Regions from separate parts of the Marinobacter sp. RI1 genome, predicted to be linked through region 2. Evidence: predicted binding sites of a transcription regulator. Region 2 holds the regulator's gene; the other holds the start of a gene.

Region 1 (4,201 bases), 1.1 Mb from region 2:
TATCCACTTCAAACTGCAGATCCCGCTGCACATTCTGAACAAAATCGTTCAATTGGCTGACCGCCTGATCCAATTCCTCACGCTGCGCCTCACTAAGCTCCTGCAATCGCTCGGCTTTGGAGAAATCTTTGGCAACGTTCGGTTGAACCTGGGTCGCGCCGGCAGCAGAAGCAGCAAGGTCAGGGGCATTCCGGCCCTCGGCCTGAGATGACGACAGCGCCTTCACCTGAGCCCGGTCACTGGCATTCACCAGCTTCAGGTTCGGATTATTCAGGTTAACGTCATTCATAGCTTTACCTCGCTATCCTCAAACGGCGGAAAACCGGAACCCGAAGGTTCCGGCTGTTACCGCTAGCCCCTTACTGCAGGAGGGACAAAACCTGCTGCGGACGGGCGTTCGCCTGAGCCAGCACAGAGATACCAGCCTGCTGCAGAACCTGGGATTTGGAAAGCTTCGCGGTTTCTGCTGCGAAGTCAGCGTCCAAGATCCGGCTATTGGCCGCGCTGAGGTTTGTTGAAGTGGCCTCCAGGTTAGAGATTGTTGTCTCGAACCGGCTCTGGAGTGCACCAAACTTGGATCTCTGACCGTTCACTGCAGCCAAAGCTGCATCTACGATTTTCAGAGCTTTAGTGGCTCCATCAAAGTCAGTGATATCCAAAGAAGAAACTGATTGCCGAGTTGAGGCCACTGAAGCAGAAGCCAAAACCGCGTTTGCTGTTCCTGTTGCGCTGAACGATTTCTCAGAGTCGAGACTCACTTCACCAGTGATGCCAATGTTGTTATCAGCGGCACCAGCAGCAGCAAGATCACCGTTTCCGAAGCTGACAGTTCCAGCGTTGGTGTTGTTGGTGTCATTATTCTTCAGGAAGATGTCTTCACCTGTCGAATTAGTAAGAACGAGCTGACCACTGTCTTTATCAACAGAAGCCGTTACACCAGTCCGACTGCTAACATCGTTAATGGCCGTCACAGCATTGGCAAGGTTGTCAGCACCAGTTGTGCCACCGATAGTGAAGGACACCCTAGCCGCGTTAGCCGCAGAGTTATCCGAAATAATATCGAAGGTGTACGACCCAGCCCCACCAAAAGTGACCGTACCCTCTGTGATGGCATCTGCAGTGACACCAGTTTTTGATGACGCATCATTGATTTGTGCAGCAACAGTTTTGGCGCTAGACCCGGCAGCTACACTGATAGTGCCACTGGAACCAAGATAACCACTGATGCTCAGCGCTGCGTCTGCTATCCGCACGCCAGTGCCAGCAGTTACATTAGCATCAGTGACGGTTCCAGTGATGTTGGCAGCAGCCGACACACTGGTAACGTTGTTGTTACCATAGTTGTCGGTACGGAAGTTACCAGTTGACGCAGTAATTACCTGGTTGGCATCAGCACCGACCTGAAACTTCGCCGTACCAAAGGTGCCATCCAGCAGGTTTTGGCCGTTAAAGTTGGTAGTAGTTGAGATCCGATCCAATTCGGAGACAAGCTGGTTAACCTCATCCTGCAATGCTTGGCGATCAGACGAAGAGTTACTCGCGTTGGCGGATTGCACTGACAACTCTCGAATGCGCTGAAGGATGTTTCCAGTCTCGCCAAGAGCGCCTTCGGCCGTTTGAGCCAGAGAGATACCATCATTCGCGTTACGGACGGCCTGATTCAGCCCGCGGACTTGAGCATCGAAACGCGAGGAAATTGCCAGACCTGCGGCATCGTCTTTCGCAGAGTTAATCCGCAAACCGGAAGACAAACGCTCCAACGCCTGATTAGACAGCTGCTGAGATTTGTTTAACTGATTCTGAGCAGACAGTGACGCAATGTTAGTGTTGATACCGAGAGCCATTATGCTTCTCCTCCGACAAATGTCGTTATTTCATGGAAAAGGTCTGGCGCTCTTTTTTAATTTGGAAGCGCCGCCCTGTTACTCCACTTAACGGCACCCCACCCCGTTGCTTTAGAAAAAATTCCAGGGATTTTGTAAAGGAATGTAAAACCGGCAATCTTCTTCCGATTGAAACCGCCAAAAACTCGCCGCACACATATTCAACCAAGCCACGAGTCCAAAAATAAATATTTAATAACAACATCTTGGGCACAGAAACAAAAAACTGGCACAGAATTCGCTTGACACAAAGCAAAACGGCAATTTAACGAATTTCCGCCGGCAAGGGCTCCCTTTTTTGCATTGGGCACCCAGTATCCGGCACCTCTGAGCGGGAGAAATGATATGCCTCAGATCATCAACACCAACATTGCGTCGCTGAATGCTCAGCGCAACCTCAATGCATCTCAGAGGGATGCGGATACCACTCTTCAACGGCTGTCATCCGGCCTGCGAATCAATTCTGCCAAAGATGATGCTGCCGGCCTCGCGATCAGCGAACGCTTTTCTTCACAGATTACAGGGTTGAATCAGGCCGTTCGAAATGCCAACGATGGCATTTCTCTGGCGCAGGTTGCCGAAGGCGCACTCAGCGAGTCAGGCTCCATACTGCAACGGATTCGTGAGCTGGCCGTGCAATCTGCCAACGCAACAAACTCGGCGTCTGACCGGCAAGCTCTGCAAGCTGAGGTAAACCAGCTTAAGGAAGAGCTTGAGCGCATCGCCACGACCACCGAGTTCAACGGCCTGAAGCTTCTCGACGGCACCTTCCAGGCTCAGAAATTCCAGGCCGGCGCTAATGAAAACCAAACCATTGCGGTTTCAGTGGACAGCGCCAGAATCAATGACCTGGCAAACAATACCCGATCCGCAGTAAATAGCACCCCAAACTCGGGAACGGGATCTGCGGCAGCGGCCGCCGCCACTCCAGCTGCGGCAAATACTATCGGTGAGCAAACGCTTACCATATCCAGCTCGCTGGACAGCCAGACGGTTCCAATAGCAGCCGGAGATACTGCCGAAGCTATTGCAGAGAACGTCAACAAGGTGGCAGCAACCACCGGCGTTCAAGCCACAGCCAGAACCGAAGCCACCCTGAGCGGCTTCACTGGCAGCGTGCCTCAGACGGTAACACTTACGCTCGATAATGGCGAAAGCTCGGCGACAATCGCTGCTCAGATTACTGATGCAAACGACTTAACGCCTCTTGCCAAAGAAATCAACGCGGCCTCGGGTAAAACTGGCATCACGGCCGAAGTTAATAACGATGGCAGCGTAAAGCTTACTCATCCCAGTGGCAAAGACATAATAATCCAGGATTTCACAGCCACAGCCGGTGACCAAATCACCGTTACGGGAGCAGATACCAACGGTGAGGCGCTGACCAGCGGCGCCGCTGCAACAGACAGCACCAGAGTATCCGGCGAGTTGACTTTCGATGCGTCTGTGAGCTTTGCTCTTCAATCCACAGCAACCCAGGCGGCTCCAGCGGGCGCTAATACTGGCAGCATTTTGGATACAGGGGCGAACACCGCCGTAGGCTCAACACCGGAGAAAGTAGCAGATGTAGACATTAGCACCGTCGCCGGAGCTACCAGTGCCTTGGCAGTAGTTGACGCTGCCTTGGAAAGAATAAGTAGCATCCGGGCAGACTTGGGTGCAGCCCAGAATCGCCTTGAGTCTACCATCGCAAACTTGAGCACCACCTCCGAAAACCTTACCGCGGCGCGTTCCAGAATTCAGGATGCAGACTTCGCAGCGGAATCTGCCAATCTTGCCCGCACACAGGTTCTCCAGCAGGCCGGCCTATCTGTGCTCGCCCAGGCCAATGCACGTCCACAACAGGTATTGCAGCTGCTGCAGGGCTAACCTCAGTAAAATAGATGATCCAGAAACGGCCAGGCTAATCACCTGGCCGTTTTTCATTACTTCCCCACCAAACTGGCACACCTTTCGCAACACCACCCCCAAACCCCGGCAAACCGTCAAAAAACTGCAGACCTTTGCCGCATCGGATATTGGCTGGTAACGAGGTGTTCCATGCAAGTACAACATCATAACGCGCATCTTTCCCGCTCCGTTCAGGCTCAGGTCGCGCGCCTGGTGCTCCAGGCAAACCTGGCGTATGGCGAGTCCAACAGCAACGGGCTCTCCTACATTCAGCGGCTGAAAGCGCGCAATGAATGCCGGGAATACCTGAATCAGGCGTTGGCGCTGGAGGCCGATCACGCAGCGGCCCTTGGCCTGCTCGGCCGAGTGGAGATGGACGACGGCCAGCTTGAAAAGGCCCACGCCCTGTTCAATGCCAGTCTCAATCG
Region 2 (4,201 bases):
AGTGATATCGCCCTGATCCCCTTGCTGTCCGACATCCGCAGACGACGGCTCCTGTGCCGGGGTTGGTGCTTCCACCGCCGGTGCATCCTCGGACTCGGGTTTGGCGAGTGCATCCAGAGCTTCAATCAGTTCGTCCGGCGCGGGCGTCGGTTCTTCCCGGTTGCGGACTTCTTCGAACATGGCATTAACGTTGTCCAGCGCCTCCAGCACCACGTCCATCAGGTCCGGTGTTACCTTGCGCTTGTGATTCCGGAGAATATCAAACACGTTCTCCGCAGAGTGGCAGCAATTAACCAGTGCCTCCAGCTGAAGGAAGCCTGCGCCCCCTTTCACGGTATGGAAGCCACGGAAAATGGCGTTCAGCAGATCGCTGTCATCGGGATGCTGCTCCAGATCCACCAGCTGCTCCGACAACTTTTCGAGTATCTCGCCGGCTTCTACCAGGAAGTCCTGCAGGATCTCTTCATCAGCATCTAACGCCATGCGTCACCCTCTTTATTATCAGAATCCGAGACTGGACAGCAGATCGTCCACATCGTCCTGTCCCGAAACTACATCTTCCCGCTCATCGGCCTTGATCTGGGGCCCTACCCCTTTTTCGGCCGATTCTTCTTTTTCTTCAATCTGATGCACTGTGCCGGTCAGTTGATCAACGTGGCTGGCCATCACCACCAGACCAAGAAGGTTGTCTTCCACCTCTTTCACCAACGCGGTGACCTTCTGGATAACCTGACCGGTAAGATCCTGAAAATCCTGAGCCAGAAGGATTTCCGACAGGTTCTGGTACAGACTGTCGGAGTCTGTCGTCAGGCCAGCGAAGAACTTGTCGATGCGACCGTAAAGCTCCCGAAACTCCGCAGGCTCCATTTCACGACGGCGCAGACGCTGCCACTCATCCCGCAGGGAAACCGCTTCATCCCGCATGGCGTGAGCCACCGGCATGCTTTCCTCAACCAGATCCATGGTGCGGTTCGCCGCCTGGCTGGTCATCTGAACCACATAGGCCAGACGGTCAGAAGCGTCGCTCATCTTCGACAGCACTTCTTTCTGCTCGGCATTACGCGGGTCTATCTGGAAGTTCCGGATTGCCTCATGGAGGCTGCGGGTCAGTCGCCCCACTTCCCGATACAGACTCTGATCGCGAACCTCGCTCAGTTCATTGATCAGGGTCATCGCCTTGGCATAATTCCCGGCGTTTACATTCTCGGCCAGGTCGGAGGCCTGCTTTTGAAGCTTCTCCGCCACCTCCGGATCAAGGCCCTGATGGTTCTGTTTGGTATCACTCATGGCGAGCCATCCGACCTCTGGTTACTGGATTCGTTCGAAGATTTTCTCGATCTTTTCCTTCAGCACGGCTGCCGTGAAAGGCTTGACCACATACCCGTTCACCCCGGCCTGAGCCGCAGCCACGATCTGGTCCCGCTTGGCCTCTGCCGTTACCATCAGAACCGGCAGGTTCTTCAGGTTTTCATCAGCACGGACAGCCTTCAGAAGGTCAAAGCCCGACATGCCGGGCATGTTCCAGTCAGTCACCAGGAAGTCATACTTGCCGCTTCGGAGCATGGGCAACGCGGTGTTGCCATCGTCTGCTTCATCCGTATTGGTGAAGCCGAGATCTCGCAGCAGGTTTTTGATGATGCGTCGCATTGTGGAGAAGTCATCCACAATGAGAATTTTCATGTTCTTGTCCAATGGGACCTCCAGTCAGTAACACCCGGAATTCATTCAGCCTTTTGGAAGTCTAGCAGGCTGCTACCTTAAGCGCTTATTGTGTGGTGTTTGCGCACGTTGTAAAGCATCGTTTACCAAAAGCTACACAGCTTGCTGAAAGAGAAACACAGCACCTGGCCGATCAGTCGTTGTCACCATCCCGCCACTCGGCCAGCCGGCTGCGAAGTCGCAACGCCGCCTGGCTGTGAATCTGGCTTACCCGGCTCTCACTGACCCCTAGCACCGCACCGATTTCCTTGAGGTTGAGCTCTTCCTGGTAATACAGGCTCAATACCAGCTTTTCACGCTCAGGCAACTGCTCAATGGCGTCTGCGAGACTTCGCTGGAAAGCGCCTGAAGCAATACCGTCCAGCGGATTATCACTCGCTTCTGCTTCTTCTATCGGCAGCTCGCCGGATTCATTGAGCTCATCAAGACTAAAAAGTCTACCGCTGTTAGCGTCGGCGAGTGAGGCATGATACTCGTCCAGACCAATGCCAAGCTCTTCAGCTACTTCGGCATCCTGGGCCTCGCGCCCGGTACGATCTTCCACCTGCTTGATAGCACTGGCGATTCGCCGGGCGTTGCGATGCACTGAGCGGGGCACCCAGTCGCCTTTGCGGATCTCATCCACCATGGCGCCGCGGATGCGAATCCCTGCGTAGGTTTCAAAGGTGGCACCTTTGCCGGAAGAATAGCGCTGCGCGGCCTCCAGCAGGCCAATCATACCGGCCTGCATAAGGTCTTCCAGCTGCACTGATGGCGGCAGCCGGGCCATGAGATGAAGGGCGATTTTCTTGACCAGCGGCGCATGCTCTTCAATCAGGGCTGAAGGGCTCCTGGCGCCGGCCTGATGGTAAATTCCCAGATTTTTCGCCAATGTCATGTATCCGGTTTTCTTGTAGGACTGGATTCAGATCAGACTTCGACGAGCCGCTCCACGAAGAATTCGAGATGCCCCCTGGGAGAGGACGGCAAAGGCCAACTGTCCACTTTTTCGGCCAGAGCCCGGATAGCCAGCGAGGCTTTCGCCCTCGGATAGGCATCCAATACCGCTTTCTGTCTTTGGACGGCTTTCTTGACGGCCTCGTCGTAAGGCACGATACCTACATATTGTAGTGCCACATCCAGAAAACGCTCGGTGACCCGGGTCAGTTTTTCAAACAGATGGCGGCCTTCCTGCTCATTGCGGACTTGGTTTGCCAAGATACGGAAGCGGTTGGTGCCATAATCCCGGTTCATCAGCTTGATCAACGCGTAGGCATCGGTAATGGAAGTAGGTTCGTCGCAGACCACCAGCAGAAGTTCCTGCGAGGCCCTGAGGAAGCTGACCACCGATTCAGAAATACCTGCGGCGGTATCCACAATCAGAACGTCAATCTGGTCGCCCAGCTCACTGAAAGCGTTGATCAGGCCGGCATGTTCCATGGCGCTGAGCTGGGTCATACGCTGGGTGCCGGAGGAAGCCGGTACAATCTTGATACCACCAGGGCCATTCACCAGCACGTCTTTCAGATCACAATCGCCGCTGAGTACGTCTTGAAGATTTCGATTGGCGGTAATGCCGAGCAACACATCGATGTTGGCGAGCCCGAGATCCGCGTCCAGCAAGACAACCCGGCGCCCCTTCTGGGCCAGGGCGATACCGAGATTGACCGAAACATTGCTCTTGCCGACACCGCCCTTGCCGCCGGAAACCGCAATCACCTGAACCGGATGTGGTCTGCTCATACTGTTATCAGTCTCTTACTACGTTCTTGTACGGGCACGCGTGCCGGTGTTTTATTCTGGTCGCCAACGAGGCTCAGGCACCTTCGGCGACTGTCTGTGCGCTCTGCACGGCCTTAAGCCGTTCTACGCCCAGGCGCACTAACGGAATGGCCTCCGCCCTCTGGAGATCTTCCGGTATCTTCTGGCCATCGGTGTACCAGGCCACCGGTAAGCTGGTCTCCATAACGAACCCGAGCGCTTCGCCCAGGGTCAGGGCCTCATCAATCTTGGTCATGATGCAGCCTGCAAGGCTTGCCATCTTATAGCAATGCCACACGGATTTCATGATACGTGGCTGACTGGTGGCGGAGACCACCAGATGTGTACGGATATTGTGATCGCTGCGAGCCAACTCCGCCAGTTGTTCCTGGTAACCGCGGTCGGCACTGGTCAGGCCGGCAGTGTCAATCAGCACCAGGTGTCGATCCGATAACTCATCAAGAATGTCATCCAGGGAATGGCTCTCATCCACCACACGCACGGGCACATTCAGGATGCGGCCGAACACGAAGAGCTGCTCATGAGCGGCCACACGATAGCGGTCGGTGGTCACCAGTGCCAACGAATCCGGACCATGCTCAAGGACGTAGCGGGCCGCCAGCTTGCCAATGGTGGTGGTTTTGCCAGACCCGGTTGGCCCGACCAGGGCATAGATACCGCCGGCATCAAGCCAGTCTTCGCGACCGGTACGAACGCCGGTCGCCAGCATTTTCAGTGACTG

What was found. Region 2 encodes FliA, which starts transcription of late flagellar genes. Its sites were predicted from a motif close to CTAAAGTTTNNNNNNNNNNNGCCGNTAA; they were not measured.
Region 1: the regulator FliA is predicted to act here: its motif matches at 1,932-1,959, upstream of ACAM27_RS08865 (flagellin).

Annotation. Positions count from the first base shown of each region.
Region 1 covers NZ_AP031605.1:1,977,622-1,981,822, reverse strand. Annotated here, with positions in the region: gene ACAM27_RS08870 (flagellar protein FlaG) at 1-289, opposite strand, end outside; gene ACAM27_RS08865 (flagellin) at 360-1,844, opposite strand; gene ACAM27_RS08860 (flagellin) at 2,229-3,752, shown strand; gene ACAM27_RS08855 (hypothetical protein) at 3,924-4,201, shown strand, end outside.
Region 2 covers NZ_AP031605.1:3,053,387-3,057,587, forward strand. Annotated here, with positions in the region: gene ACAM27_RS13810 (chemotaxis protein CheA) at 1-483, opposite strand, end outside; gene ACAM27_RS13815 (protein phosphatase CheZ) at 502-1,287, opposite strand; gene cheY (chemotaxis response regulator CheY) at 1,309-1,692, opposite strand; gene ACAM27_RS13825 (RNA polymerase sigma factor FliA) at 1,853-2,596, opposite strand; gene ACAM27_RS13830 (MinD/ParA family protein) at 2,629-3,441, opposite strand; gene flhF (flagellar biosynthesis protein FlhF) at 3,515-4,201, opposite strand, start outside.